2 linked regions of the Neorhizobium galegae bv. orientalis str. HAMBI 540 genome follow. The protein of the gene in region 1 interacts with the protein of each later gene in a pairwise test. Links are inferred from orthologs where the notes say so. Each region holds a gene or a part of one and is shown on either strand. Other genes may lie near its edges.

Region 1 (7,506 bases):
AAAATTTCTCCGTGATCAGCCGGCGGACATCCGGCTCCAGCCGTTCGAGGCCGGGCGGCAGACGCAGCCTCATGTCGAGGCCTTTGCCGTTCACCGAGCGCAGTTCCCATGCGTAACGGTTGCGCCCGCTCGTGCCTTCGCTGCGGGCAAAACCGGTCATGGACTGCAATGTCATCGGTGTCTCCAGATCATGCTTTAAAGGAAGCGGTCAGTTGCTCTTCGGCGGCTTTTCCGCTTCGTCGCCATCCGGCTGGCCGTCCACTACTTCCGGGTTGGCGGCACGCTCGGATTCCATTCTACGCCAACGGCGGACGTTGGCATTGTGTTCCTCCAGCGTCGCGGCGAACACATGTCCGCCGGTGCCGTCGGCCACGAAATAGAGGTCCTTGGTCCGCCAGGGATTGGCCACGGCCTGCAGCGCCGCGCGGCCGGGATTGGAGATCGGCGTCGGCGGCAGGCCCTTGATCTGGTAGGTGTTGTAGGGCGTCTGCTTGGCAAGGTCCGACTTGAAGATCGGCCGGTCGGAAGGTTTCCCCTCGCCGCCGAAGATGCCGTAGACGATCGTCGGGTCCGATTGCAGGCGCATGCCGCGCTGCAGCCGGTTGATGAAGACGGAGGCCACATGGGCGCGCTCGTCTTCCTTGCCGGTCTCCTTCTCGACGATCGAAGCGAGCACGACGAATTCTTCCCTGGTCTTGACCGGCAGGTCCGGGTCGCGGCGCTCCCAGATCTGGTCGACCATCTTCTGCTGCGCAACCCGCATCTGCTGGATGATGTCGGCACGCTTGCTGCCGCGCGAGAACTTGTAGGTATCGGGCCTCAAGCTTCCCTCGGCCGGCAGTTCGGACGGCAGGTCGCCTTCGAGCACCGTATCTTCGGCGAGCCGCAGCATCATCTGACGCACCGTCAGGCCTTCCGGCATGACGACCGAATAGAGGATCGACTTGCCGGATTCCAGCACACCCATGATGTCCTTCATGGAGGCGCGCGCCTTGATCTCGTATTCGCCGGCCTTCAGCGTGTCGCCCTTGCGCAGGTAGGTCGCCGTCACGTAGCGGAAGACGCGCGCATCGGAGATGATGCCGTTGCGCTCGAGATTGGTGGCGATTTCCGCAAGCCCGTTGCCGGGGCGGACCATGAAATGAGTATTGGCTTCGAGCGGGCCCGGCTGCTGGAAGGCCGAGATCATGTAGTAGAAGCCGGCAATCCCGATCACGCAGAGAACGACGACCATGGTCATCACGAAATTCAGGAAGATGACGACCTGGCTGCGCGCCTTCTTGGAACGGCGGGGCGGTTCCGGAACACGTTCGGGCTTCAGGGCCTCGTTCGGCGATTTCGGAATAATCGGCCCCCTGCCATTGCCGGGCGGCAGTTCACTGACATGATTCGTATCGTTCAACCGCGCCCCCCGGGGTTAACGCCCCCTACAGACTCAAAGACTTGCAACCCGCTGTTTGGCCAACCAATGCGGCGAAAAACAGGTCCAGAAGATGATACGAGCCGGCTCGCGAGTCCAGCCGGCATATGTTTCAGGGGCCGAAACGATCCATGCCCGAAAAGTTCGGCCCCAAAGATCGGGCGCCAGAGATCAAGCCAGAAAGATCAGGCCTCGTAGCGGCGCAGCACGAGTGATGCGTTGGTGCCGCCGAAACCGAAGGAGTTCGACAGCGCCACGTTGATCTCGCGCTTGCGGGCCTTGTGCGGCACCAGGTCGATTGCCGTCTCGACATCGGGATTGTCGAGGTTGAGCGTCGGCGGCGCGATATTGTCGCGGATGGCGAGCGCCGAGAAGATCGCCTCGACCGCACCGGCAGCACCGAGAAGATGGCCGATCGCCGACTTGGTCGACGACATCGAGATCTTCGAGGCCGCATTGCCGACCAGGCGCTCGACTGCGCCGAGCTCGATCGTATCAGCCATGGTCGAAGTGCCGTGGGCATTGATGTAGTCAACGTCCGACGCCGAAATACCCGCACGCTTCAGCGCCGCGGTCATGCAGCGGAATGCGCCGTCGCCGTCTTCCGAAGGCGCGGTGATGTGGAAGGCGTCCCCGGACATTCCGTAGCCGACCACCTCCGCATAGATCTTGGCGCCGCGGGCCTTGGCATGTTCCAGCTCCTCCAGAACCACGATGCCAGCGCCCTCGCCCATAACGAAACCGTCGCGGTCCCGGTCATAGGGGCGCGAAGCCTTCTGCGGATCGTCGTTGTGCTGGGTCGAAAGCGCCTTGCAGGCAGCGAAGCCGGCCAGCGCAATACGACAGATCGGCGATTCCGCACCGCCGGCGACCATCACCTCCGCATCGCCGAAGGCGATCATCCGGGCCGCATCGCCGATGGCGTGCGCGCCGGTGGAACAGGCCGTGACGACCGCGTGGTTCGGACCGCGCAGTTTGTGGCGGATCGATACCTGGCCGGAGACAAGATTGATCAGCCGGCCGGGAATGAAGAATGGCGAAATGCGGCGCGGGCCCTTGTCGCGCAGGGTGTAGCCTGCCTCGACGATGCCTTCGAGGCCACCGATGCCCGAGCCGATCAGCACGCCGGTGGCGATCTGGTCCTCGTCGGTCTTCGGATGCCAGCCGGCATCTTCGAGCGCCATCTCGGCGGCGGCCACGCCGTAGATGATGAAGGGATCGACCTTGCGCTGTTCCTTCGGCTCCATCCACTGGTCCACGTTGAACGTGCCATCGGAGCCGTCGCCGACAGGAATGCGGCAGGCAATCTTTGCGGGAAGGTCTTCGACCTCGAATTCAGTGACGACGCGGGCGGAATTTTCGCCGGCCAGCAAGCGCGACCAGCTGACTTCCGTTCCGCATCCGAGAGGAGATACCATGCCGGTACCGGTGATAACGACCCGTCTCATCGCCAGTGCCCTACCCTATAATTTTTCTCGATTTTTCAGGGCCCAAGCCCCAATTGCTGAAACGGCCCGAACAAGCGGGCCGTTTTCGGGATCTGCCTTGCGACGTCATCCCCTCTATGTCGGGTCGATCAGGCCTGGGCCTTCTCGATGAACTTCACAGCGTCGCCGACGGTCAGGATGGAATCGGCAGCATCGTCGGGGATTTCAACGCCGAATTCTTCCTCGAAAGCCATGACCAGTTCGACGGTGTCGAGCGAGTCCGCACCAAGATCGTCGATGAAGCTTGCGCCTTCGACGACTTTGTCGGCGTCGACGCCGAGGTGGTCAATAACAATTTTCTTAACGCGTTCTGCGATATCGCTCATGTCGGTTTCCTCGACCTTTGTCTTTATCGAATGCCCGATCGGCATCCGCACCCTGTTAAAAACCTGCGACCGCCGCTTGTTCAGCGCCGATGCGGGCAAACCCGTTCTCCCCTTTTCAGGTTCCAATCCTATCGCGCTCACGCAATATGACGGCCTGCATATCAGGGTGACCATTCACAGTCATGGCCCGCTTAACATGGTTTCCCTGTTCAGCAAAGCCAGAATTTGTTCCATTGCACAGCCGCCAACAACCGATTGTAACGTGTTTTCTTGAAGGCGGCACTCAATCAGATCATCGCCATGCCGCCGTTGACATGCAGGGTCTGGCCGGTGACGTAACCAGCCTCGCTGGAGGCGAGATAAAGGACCGCGGACGCGATGTCCGATCCGGCACCCATGCGCTTCATCGGAATGGCGCCGAGGATCGCCTCTTTCTGCTTGTCGTTGAGCTTGCCGGTCATCGCGCTGTCGATGAAGCCCGGCGCCACGCAATTGACCGTCACGTTGCGGGTGGCGATTTCCTGGGCGAGCGACTTCGAGAAGCCGATCATGCCGGCCTTCGAGGCACAGTAATTGGTCTGGCCCGGATTGCCGGTGACGCCGACCACCGAGGTGATGTTGATGATGCGGCCATAACGGCGGCGCATCATCGGATGGGTGAGTTCGCGGGTCAGGCGGAAGACCGCCGTCAGGTTGACTTCCAGGACGTTGTCCCAGTCGTCGTCGCTCATGCGCACGAACAGGCCGTCCTTGGTGATGCCGGCATTGTTGACCAGGATGTCGACCCCTTCGAGCTCGACCTCGGCCTTCTCACCGAGCGCCTTCACTTCGGCGCGGTCGGAGAGATTTGCCGGGAAGATCTTGACGCGCTCGCCGAGTTCGGAGGCCAGCGCCTCGAGCTTCTCGACGCGGGTGCCGTGCAGGCCGACGGTGGCGCCTCGGCTGTGCAGCATCCGGGCGATCTCTTCGCCCAGCCCGCCGGTTGCGCCCGTCACCAATGCCTTGCGGCCGGTCAAATCAAACATGATCGTGTTCCTTCGCGTGTCTTTGGTTTCAGCCGAGAATGGCTGTGAGCGCGGCTTCGATATCGGCCGGCGTGTTGACGGCAATGCCGGAGATATTCTTGTCGATACGACGGGCAAGGCCGGTCAGCACTTTTCCCGAACCGATCTCGTATAGGGTCGTCACGCCGTTGGCGCCGAACCATTCCACCGTCTCGCGCCAGCGGACTTGGCCCGTCACCTGGGTGACCAGCAGCTTGGCGATCTCTTCGGCGTCATAGACCGGCACGGCGCGCACGTTGGCGATTACCGGCACGACCGGATTATGCTTCTCCACCTTGTCGAGCGCGTGACGCATGGCGTCGGCCGCCGGCGCCATCAGGTCGCTGTGGAAGGGTGCGGAGACCGGCAGCATGATGGCGCGTTTGGCACCCTTTTCGGTCGCAAGCCCGGCTGCCTTCTCGACAGCCGCCTTGGAGCCGGAGATGACGAGCTGGCCGCCACCGTTGTCGTTGGCAATCTGGCAGACGCCGGCATCGCGGGCCGCAGCGCAGATCGCGTCGACGTCGCCATGTTCGAGGCCGATGATCGCCGCCATGGCGCCCTGCCCGACCGGGACCGCCGACTGCATGGCATCGCCGCGGATGCGCAGGAGGCGCGCCGTGTCAGCCAGCGAGAATGTGCCGGCGGCACACAGCGCCGAATATTCGCCGAGCGAATGGCCGGCCACGAAGGCAACCTTGTCGGCGAGCTTCAGGCCGCGCGCTTCCATCACCCGGATCGCTGCGACCGAGACCGCCATCAGCGCCGGCTGCGCATTGGCGGTCAGCGTCAGCGTTTCTTCCGGGCCGTTCCACATGATGTCGGAGAGCTTCTGGCCGAGCGCCTCGTCGACTTCATCGAAGACGGCGCGGGCTTCGGGAAAAGCCTCCGCCAGATCCTTGCCCATGCCGACAGCCTGGCTGCCCTGGCCGGGGAACGTGAATGCGATCGTGCTCATGGGGATGATTTCCTTCCCTTATGTTTTGCCTCTCCATTCACATTCCGGCCCGGAGAGTCAAGGGCAGCGCGGTTTTCGAGGCCTTTTACAACCTGTTGTCCCCTTGCGCTTCATCAAATCCGGCTTAGAGTGCCGCCGACTTTTTGAGAACGGGATCTCATTTCCATGAAGTATAAAAAACTCGGCCGCACGGACCTGTCCGTGTCGGAAATCTGCCTTGGCACCATGACCTGGGGTACCCAGAATTCGGAAGCCGAAGCCCATGAGCAGATGGACCACGCCTTCGAGAACGGCATCAACTTCTTCGATACCGCGGAGCTCTATCCAACCACGCCGGTAAGTCCCGCCACCCACGGCCGCACCGAGGAATATATCGGCACGTGGCTGAAGAAGAGCGGCAAGCGCAAGGACCTGGTCCTCGCCACGAAGATCGCCGGCAGCGGCCGTCCGCATATCCGCGATGGGCGCGACATCGAGCCCGCCACCATCCGCCAGGCGGTCGACGCCAGCCTGACCCGCCTGCAGACCGATTATCTCGACCTCTACCAGATCCATTGGCCGAACCGCGGCACTTTCCATTTCCGCAATTCCTGGACCTTCGACGTCTCGCAGCAGAACCGCGACAAGGCGGCGGCCGAAATCGCCGAGATCCTGGAAACGCTCGGCGAACTGGTGAAGGAAGGCAAACTGCGCGCCGTCGGCCTTTCCAACGAAAGCGCCTGGGGCGCGATGAAGTACCTGCGGCTTTCGGAGAAAAAGGCCCTGCCGCGCATCGCCTCGCTGCAGAACGAATACAATCTCCTCTATCGCCACTTCGATCTTGACCTCGCCGAGGTCGCGCACCACGAGGATGTCGGGCTGATGGCCTATTCGCCGCTCGCCGCCGGCATCCTCACTGGCAAGTACCAGAACGGCGCAAGGCCGGAAGGCTCGCGCGCCACGATCAACAAGGACCTCGGCGGCCGCCTGACGCCCTATCAGGAGCCGGCAGTGAAGGCCTATATCGAGGTCGCGGCCAAACACGGCCTCGACCTCGCCCAGATGGCACTCGCCTTCTGCCTGTCGCGTCCCTTCATGACATCGATCATCGTCGGCGCGACGTCGATGGCACAGCTGAAGCACGACATGGCCGCCGCCGACCTGACATTGTCGGACGAAGTCTTCGCGGACATCGCCAAGGTCCACCGACAGTATCCTATGCCGCTCTAGCAAATGCCAAGGGCCGGAGGACATCTACCTCCAATAGGCGACTTGCTCCGGCCCGCAAAAGGACCGCTAATCAGTGCCCTCCATATCCGGAGCGACGCGCTGAAGCCATGCAATCCGTTGTGCCCCGAAGAGAGTTCGCCCGGCGTCGGAAGCAACTTAAACTGACGCAGAAGGAACTTGCCTCGGAACTGGATCTGCCGCCGGACGAGCTGCGGAAGCTGGAAAAAGGCGACCAGCCGGTGCGCAGGCTTCACCTTCTGGCCCTCGACCAGCTGAGGCTGGAGGCCGCGGTGCGGGATTCAGCCCTCGTGACCGCAGCGATGCTTCTGAACGCCGAGCAACTCCTGGAAAGCGTCGGCTACCGTATCATCCGAAGCCAAGACACAGGCAGCGAGTGGAGCCCGGACTAGGGGCGGGAATAGCGCCGGAGACCGGATTTCGAACCTTCCCCTTGCCATCTCGCCAAAAATCCGTATAAGCGCGCTGTTCGCAACACCCGGTCTTCTGGCTGGTGGCTGAACGGAGGGCAGGTTTCTTTGAAAAAAGAAGCCGCAGGGACCATAGGGTCCAAGCCTCCCGTGTCTCCGCTCTCGACCGTCTCGATACAACACTTTTCTTGCCTCGGGTTTTCCCGTCCAGGAGCAGTCGTTGAGGCTTAGCCGCCGAGGTCCGGGTAGACAACCGCAAGAAAAGGCAAAGCTTACATGGCTCTTTATGAACACGTATTCCTTGCCCGGCAGGATATGTCCGCTCAGCAGGTTGATGCCCTCGTCGAACAGTACAAGGGCGTCATCGAAGCTAACGGCGGCAAAGTCGGGCGCATTGAAAACTGGGGCCTCAAGTCCCTCACCTACCGCATCAACAAGAACCGCAAGGCTCATTACGCCCTGATGGACATCGACGCACCGGCTCCGGCCGTGCACGAGATGGAACGCCAGATGCGCATCAACGAAGACGTTCTTCGCTACATGACGATCGCCGTCGAAAAGCATGAAGAAGGTCCGTCGGCGATGATGCAGAAGCGCGACCGCGACGACCGTCCGCGCCGCGATGGCGACGACCG
Region 2 (7,393 bases), 2.0 Mb from region 1 along the record:
CTTCCTGCTGAAGGCTCATGATCACTTTCTGGCCGTCCGGAGAGAACCGCGGCGAGAACGTCATGCCCGGGAAATTGCCGACCACTTCGCGCTGCCCGGTCTCCAGCTGCAGCAGATAGACCCGCGGCTGGTTGCCCTCGAACGACATGTAGGTGACTTCCTGCCGGCTCGGCGAGAAGCGCGGCGTCAGCACGATATCCTTGGTGTTGGTCAGCATGCGGACGTTGAAGCCGTCCTGGTCCATGATCGCCAGCTGACGCTGGCGGGCGGTCTTCGGCCCGCTTTCGGAGACGAACACGACGCGGGTGTCGAAATAGCCGTTCTCACCGGTGATCTGCTTGTAGATCGCATCGGCGATGATATGCGCGACACGGCGCCAGTTCTCCGGCTGGGTGAAGAACTGCTGGCCGGTCATCTGGCTGCCGGCAAACGTATCCCAGAGCCGGAACTCGGCACGCAGGCGGCCGTCGCCTTCGCGGGTGATACGGCCCGTCACCAGTGCCTGCGCATTGATGACCTTCCAGTCCTCGAAGCGCGGCGCCTTGTTGGGATCGGCGATCTTTTCGATGAAGGCGCTTTTGTTGATCGGCGCGAAAAGCCCGGAGCGCTGCAGGTCCGCTGCGATCACCTGGGAAATCTGTGCGCCGAGTTCGTTGTTCGACAGGAAATCCGTCACCGCGATCGGCAGCGGCTGGATATTACCCTTGTTGATGTTGATCTCGACGACAGCGTTGGCCGGGGTCGCGGCCATCAATGCCGTCAACATCCCCGCGGCCACCATTACGGCGCGGAAAAAAGAACTCTTGATCATTGAAACAAGCCTTTCAGCTTAATACGAGAGTTTCGGGGCAGGTTCCGTTTCATCTGCTTCTGTCGGTTCCATACCTGCCGGCTCACAATGCAAACTCCGACGGATCGAAGTTCAGCACCAAAACATTCCAACCTTTTTCGCCCTCATACTTTGCGGCGGGCAAATTCTTGAGCGGAGCGGATTTCATCAGGGCGCGGCGCGTGCTGCCCTCGACCGCACGCCGGGTTCCCTCAGGACCACCGGTGGCGGTCACTTCCGGCTCGCCGACGATATTGCCGGACTGATCGAGCTGCACCCGAATCTTCACACGGACTTCCGAGACGCCGGTCAGGCCGCCGACCAGCGCCCAGTTGCCCTGGATCTGTCCCTTGACGTTGTCGATCTCGCTGGAGCTCAACGCGGTGCCGATGGTCTTCGTAGCACCGATGCTGGCGACCTCCTTCGAACGCTTGGCGCCGCCACCGGATGCCTCCTGCTTGTTGAGCAGGGCTGCGATCTGGTCGGCGTTGAAATCGCTCGCCATCGAAGACGACGACTTGGCGGTTTCCTGCTGCTTGCCTTCCTTCTTGTCGGAAGGTTTGACGGATGCGGTCGACTTGTTGTCAGTCTTCGCCGTTTCAGTTGCCTTAGCCGCAACCGGCTTCGTCTCGGCCGGCTTTTCAGCCGGCTTCTCGACGGGCTTGGCCTGCTCCTTCGGCGGTTCGGGCTTCGGCGGCTGCGGCCTCGAAGCCGGCGCCGGAACCGATTGCGGCAACTCGCCTGTCTCGGACGTGTTCTCGCTCTGCAAAGGCGCGGGCGTCGGCTTGGCAGCCTCCGGCTTTGGTGGCGTCGGCTCAGGCTTCGGCGGGGTAGGTTCCGGCTTCGGCGGCATGATCTCCGGCTTGGGCTGCGGCAGGGCAGCCATCTCGGTCGGCTTCGGCGCCGTCTCTTCCTTGACGATATCCTTGACCTGGTTCTGTTCAGGCGTCGGGGTCGGCGTCGGCCGTTCCACCGGCTTCGGAGCCGCCGTCGTTTCAGTCGGCTGCGGCTTGGTGGTCGGCGTCGGCGGTGTCTTCAGGTCGACATTGTTCTCGCCGGCGTTCTGGGCGTTGTCGACAATCTTCTGGTTTTTGGTTTCCTTGGGCGAAGGCTTCTGGCTGGGGGGCGCCTTCTTGTCACCCTGCTGGGTCTGGGTGATCGATTCGACCGGGACGATGTCGACGGGAAGCGCTTCCACGTCGGCCACGTCGAAAGACGCGGGCGCGCTCAGCGAAACGAGCGCCAAGCCGAGGACCAGCGAGTGGAGGACCAGCGATGTGCCGAGACTGACCTTCATGGCGCCGCGATCACTTCTCCTGTTCCTGCAGGGTCACGAGGCCGATATTCTTGTACCCGGCAGAAGAGATGCGGGCCATGACCTTCATGACGACGCCGTAGGCCGCGGTCGTATCGCCGCGCACGTAAATGCGCTCGTTATAGCCGGTCGTTGCGATCGCCTGCAGCTTCGGCACGATCTCGTCGAGGCCAATCGGAGTTTCCTGGAGGAAGATTTCGCCTTTCGGATTGACCGAGACGGTAATCGGCTGGGTATCGGCATTCATCGCCTTCGCCTGCGTTTCCGGCAGGTCGATCGGTACGCCGACGGTCATCATCGGTGCCGCCACCATGAAGATGATGAGCAGAACGAGCATGACGTCGACGAGCGGCGTCACGTTGATTTCGCTGATCGCACCGCCGCGACGTCCGCCGCGCCTGCGACGACCGCCACCTGATGCCCTTGCTCCTCCGGCCGACATGCCCATGAGACGTTACTCCTTGAGAGCCCGAAAGGCTTTTACTGCGCCGCCTGGCGCGGCTGCAGCTTCTCGTCGATCTGGCGCGACAGGATGGCGGAGAACTCGTCCGCAAAACCTTCCATGCGGCCCGAGAGCTTGCCGGCATCGGCGATGAACTTGTTGTAGGCGATGACCGCCGGGATAGCGGCGACAAGGCCGATCGCGGTGGCGAGCAGCGCTTCGGCGATACCGGGCGCGACGACCGCGAGATTGGTGGACTTCGAACCGGCGATCGCCTGGAACGACGTCATGATGCCGATGACCGTGCCGAAGAGGCCGATGAACGGGCCGGCCGAGCCGATCGTCGCGAGCGAACCGAGGCGCGCCTCATAGGTTTCCGCCTCGCGCGACATGGTCACGTCCATCGCCCGGTCGATACGCATCTGCAGGCCGATCGGCGACCGCGCACCGCGCTCGAAGCTCTTCTTCCATTCGCGCATGGCGGCGACGAAAATCGCCGCAAGACCGGTATTCGTCCGCTCCGACAGCGTGCGGTAAAGCTCTTCCAGCGACTGGCCGGACCAAAAAACCTGTTCGAACTGGTCGAACTGGCGCTTGGCCTTACCGAAGCTGATATATTTGTCGATCACGATCGCCCAGGTCCAGACCGATGCGCCGATAAGGCCGATCATCACCATCTTGACGACCAGACCGGCCTGCATGAACAGCGACCAGAGGCTCACTTCGCTCGCCGCTGCCGCCAAACCTACGTGTTCCATCTACTATCCCCGAATCCAAACGCCCGGCTTTAGGGACCGGGCGGTTCAAAAGCGCGCTCAGGCGAGTATGTCTTTGATCGCTGGATGCGCTTAGCCCTAACCCCAAGATACCCTGAGCTCCAAGCTTGGCTTCTCGCTTTCAATTTTGGTCAAAGGAAGGCGTGCGTTGCACAAATTCCTCGATGCTCAGTAAGACACCATTATCGTTAACGAATGGTTTAGAGGGGTCTTGCAATTGCCAGTTCGCAGATCACTTCAAGTTGGAACAAGGAAAGTTGGTGACTTGCAACTTAGTTTTTTCTCATTCAGGGAGTAGCACACCTGTGGAAGCGGATTTTTGGGGAATGACCATGTGGCGTGCGGTGACGATAGCCTTGACGATGTTGATCGCCACGTCGGCGCATGCCGGCTCGTTCGATTGCAAGGGCGTCCCCTCGCCCGATGAACGGATAGTCTGCAACGACCCGCTCCTTTCGGCATTGGACACAGTGCTTCCCAGGGTCCAGGAAAAGGCCGAAAAGGACAACAAGGCTGAGACCCGCAAGACGCTGCGTGACTTCACCAGCGACCGCTCAGCCTGCGGCTCCGACCGATCCTGCGTTCTCAGCACCTATATAGCGATCCTTGGGAAACTCGGCGGCGACAACAGCATTCCCGCGGACGTTACCGCCAATATAATCGCGGCAGGGCGGGCCAAACCCTCGCCGACCCTGCCGCAGAAGATCGGCCAATGCGCTGTCACCAACGTGACTGCCGTCCATCCGAGGGTCGGCCAGGATCCCGTCAAGGACGAGGATTACAACTCCGGAACCGGCATCGAATATGCCAACAAAGGCTACCAGGTTTCCTATGCCCGCGAGGAGGCGCTGATCGCCTCCAAGCCCGGCGACAAGGTGACCATGTGCCTGATTTCCACTCCCAAACGCTGCCCGGGAGGCGACGACCGGGGCCGGGAATATTTCGTCACCAACGCACGCACCGGACAGAGCTGGGCAATGGCCGATTCGCAGCATGCCTGCGGCGGCCCGTAGGTCCGGTCTAAACCGGACTGACCTGCCCGGCCGGGCGCCCTAGGAACTTTTCCGCCACGCTCTCCGGCAGCCGGCGCGGACGCCCGTGCCTGTTGATGACGGCGATCACCACCTTTGCGGCGATCAGCAGCGTTTCGCCGCGGCGGATCTCCTGGTTGAGCACCATCTTGGCGCCGCCCGCCTTTTCCGTCACCGTCTGGATGACCAGGATATCGTCCATGCGGGCCGGCTGCTTGAAGTCGATCTCCATACGGTGGACGACGAAGACCAACCCTTCTTCGTCGGCAGAAAGCAGCGCGCTCTGCTCGCAGCCGAGGCAGCGCAGATAGTCGGTGCGGCCGCGCTCCAGGAAGTGCAGATAACGGGCGTGATAGACGAGGCCGGAAAAATCCGTGTCTTCGTAATAGACGCGCTGAGCCAGCCGATGACCGCCTTCCATCAACTCGCCCGATAACAAAAAATTGTATTCCTTCATGGCCTTGCCTTGGAAATTTCCGCTACTCCACTGGATAAGCGCGCAATGCCGCCCCAGTTTTGACGTCCTGTCACATATCCTCCCTATCAGGAAATAAGTCGAAAACCAGCGGAGAGTACCCATGAAGATTGCAGTCCTGGGCGGTGACGGTTTCGTCGGCTGGCCGACATCGCTTCACCTGTCGGACGCCGGCCACGAGATCCACATCCTCGACAACCTCTCCCGCCGCTGGATCGATACGGAGCTCGGTGTCCAGTCGCTGACGCCGATGGACAGCATCCAGGAACGCACCCGCATCTGGCATGCCGAAACCGGCCGCCGCATCCATTTCCACCTGATCGACCTCGCCAAGGATTACGAACTCCTGAAGGGCTGGCTTTCGAAACATCGCCCCGACGCCATCATCCACTTCGCCGAGCAGCGCGCCGCGCCCTATTCGATGAAGAGCGACCGGCACAAGAACTACACCGTCAGCAACAACGTAAACGCCACCCATAACCTTTTGAATGCATTGGTCGAACTCGATCTCGACGCGCATCTGGTGCATCTCGGCACGATGGGCGTCTACGGCTATTCGACGGTCGGCGCGGCGATCCCGGAAGGTTATCTGCCGGTCGGCATCGAAACCGCCGACGGCCGCACCGTTTCGCAGGAAATCCTTTATCCGAGCAATCCCGGCTCGATCTACCACATGACCAAATGCCTCGATCAGCAGCTCTTCCAGTTCTACGCGAAGAACGACGGATTGCGGATCACCGACCTGCACCAGGGCATCGTCTGGGGCACCCACACAGAGCAGACCCGCCGCCATACTCAACTGATCAATAGATTCGACTATGACGGGGATTACGGGACGGTCTTGAATCGTTTTCTCATCCAGGCGGCGATCGGTTACCCGCTCACCGTCCACGGCACCGGCGGCCAGACCCGCGCCTTCATCCACATCCAGGATTCGGTCCGCTGCATCGAGATTGCACTGAACAATCCACCGGCGCGCGGCGGCCGCGTCGAGATCTTCAACCAGATGACCGAAACCCACCGGGTGCGCGATCTTGCCGAGATGATCGCGAAAATGACCGGTTCGAGGATCGCCTGGCTGCCGAACCCGCGCAAGGAAGCGCCGGAAAACGAGCTGGTGGTGAAGAACGAAAAATTCCTCGGCCTTGGCCTCGAGCCGACCACCCTCGGCGAAGGACTGCTCGGAGAGATCGTCGACGTCGCGAAGAAATACGCCTATCGCGTTGATAGATCACGCGTTCCGGCCGTCTCCGCCTGGACGAGAGACATCGCCGCGAAAGTGGAGCATGACCCGGAGGGTGTACGGCTGAAGTCTGTGTCGTGAGGCACCGAGCCTCATGACCAACGCCTTCGTCACCCTCGTCACCAATGCCGATTATGCCATGGGCGCCACTGCGCTGGCCCGATCCATCCGCCGCACCGGCACTGAGGCCGATATCGTCGTCCTCCAGACCGGTGGCGTCGAGGGCTCGGCGCTGGCCCCGCTCGAAACCCTCGGCTGCCGGCTCGTCGAGGTGGAGCATCTGCCACTCTCCGACGCGTTCAACGAACGGCATGCGCGAAAAAACCTGCATGGCGCCGCGCCTTTCACCAAGGGCCGCAAACCGGATTTTCACACGCCGCTCGATAATTTCTGCAAGCTTCGACTCTGGCAGCTCATCGAATACGAAACCTGCGTCTTTATCGATGCCGACGCGCTGATGCTAAAGCCGATCGACCAGCTGTTCGCCTATCCGGAATTTTCCGCCGCCCCGAACGTCTACGAAAACCTTTCGGATTTTCATCGGCTGAATTCCGGCGTCTTCGTCGCCAAACCGTCTGCCGAGACTTTCGCAAACATGCTGACGGCACTCGACCAGCCGAACGCCTTCTGGCGGCGCACCGACCAGACGTTTCTGGAGGCCTTCTTCCCGGATTGGCACGGCCTGCCGGTTTTCATGAACATGCTGCAATATGTCTGGTTCAAAATGCCGGATCTCTGGGACTGGGAAAGCATCGGCGTGCTGCATTACCAGTATGAGAAGCCGTGGGAGAAGGATCACCCGAAGGCCGACCGGCTGCGGCCGCTGATCGACCTCTGGCATGCATTTTACGAGGATCGCGAGATCCCCGCCCTCTCCAGCCTGCCGAAACCGGGAGAAACGCCATGAAGGTGCTGATATCGGGCGGAACGGGCCTGGTCGGCCGCTACATCGTCGAAGGCCTCATCGATGCCGGATATCAGGTGATTGTCGGAGGGCGCAGTCCGCCGGCGCCTGGCTTCTTTTCCAAACCTGTCGAATTCGCACCCCTTTCGCTCGATCCCGCCCTCGACCAGATCGAAGCTTTCGACGAGGCCTATTTCTTCGTCCATGCTGCCTTCGACCATTTGCCCGGAAAATATCGCGGCGGCGAAGGCAATGATCCCGATCGCTTCCGGCGGCTGAACCTCGATGGCACGGTCAAGTTGTTCGAGACCGCCAGGAAGGCCGGCACCCGCCGGGCGGTCTTCCTCTCGAGCAGGGCCGTCTATGACGGGCAACCGG

Evidence for each region.
Region 2: the proteins of RG540_RS05155 (region 1) and ybgC interact in binary tests that used the Escherichia coli proteins (3 or more experiments, as listed by UniProt). The link is inferred for Neorhizobium galegae bv. orientalis str. HAMBI 540 from one-to-one orthologs.

What each region holds. Positions count from the first base shown.
Region 1 is NZ_HG938353.1:1,001,019-1,008,524, reverse strand. What follows is about bases 1,616-4,531. They hold RG540_RS05155 (acyl carrier protein), read right to left. Parts: upstream 3,234-4,531; coding sequence 2,997-3,233; downstream 1,616-2,996. Other genes in these bases: fabD (ACP S-malonyltransferase), read right to left, coding at 4,287-4,531; fabG (3-oxoacyl-[acyl-carrier-protein] reductase), read right to left, coding at 3,521-4,258; RG540_RS32290 (hypothetical protein), read left to right, coding at 3,232-3,507; fabF (beta-ketoacyl-ACP synthase II), read right to left, coding at 1,616-2,868. Also shown: RG540_RS05170 (YicC/YloC family endoribonuclease), read right to left, coding at 1-175; endolytic transglycosylase MltG, read right to left, coding at 209-1,402; more of fabF, read right to left, coding at 1,606-1,615; more of fabD, read right to left, coding at 4,532-5,234; RG540_RS05140 (aldo/keto reductase), read left to right, coding at 5,400-6,443; RG540_RS05135 (helix-turn-helix domain-containing protein), read left to right, coding at 6,551-6,853; rpsF (30S ribosomal protein S6), read left to right, coding at 7,148-7,506. UniProt on the Escherichia coli protein: Carrier of the growing fatty acid chain in fatty acid biosynthesis.
Region 2 is NZ_HG938353.1:2,976,776-2,984,168, forward strand. The notes cover bases 3,117-5,919. They hold ybgC (tol-pal system-associated acyl-CoA thioesterase), read right to left. Parts: upstream 4,851-5,919; coding sequence 4,383-4,850; downstream 3,117-4,382. Other genes in these bases: tolQ (protein TolQ), read right to left, coding at 3,117-3,344; RG540_RS14755 (lysozyme inhibitor LprI family protein), read left to right, coding at 3,689-4,375; RG540_RS14765 (NAD-dependent epimerase/dehydratase family protein), read left to right, coding at 4,972-5,919. In the rest of the region: Tol-Pal system beta propeller repeat protein TolB, read right to left, coding at 1-811; RG540_RS14740 (hypothetical protein), read right to left, coding at 894-2,126; protein TolR, read right to left, coding at 2,137-2,592; more of tolQ, read right to left, coding at 2,625-3,116; more of RG540_RS14765, read left to right, coding at 5,920-6,192; RG540_RS14770 (glycosyltransferase), read left to right, coding at 6,206-7,018; RG540_RS14775 (NAD-dependent epimerase/dehydratase family protein), read left to right, coding at 7,015-7,393.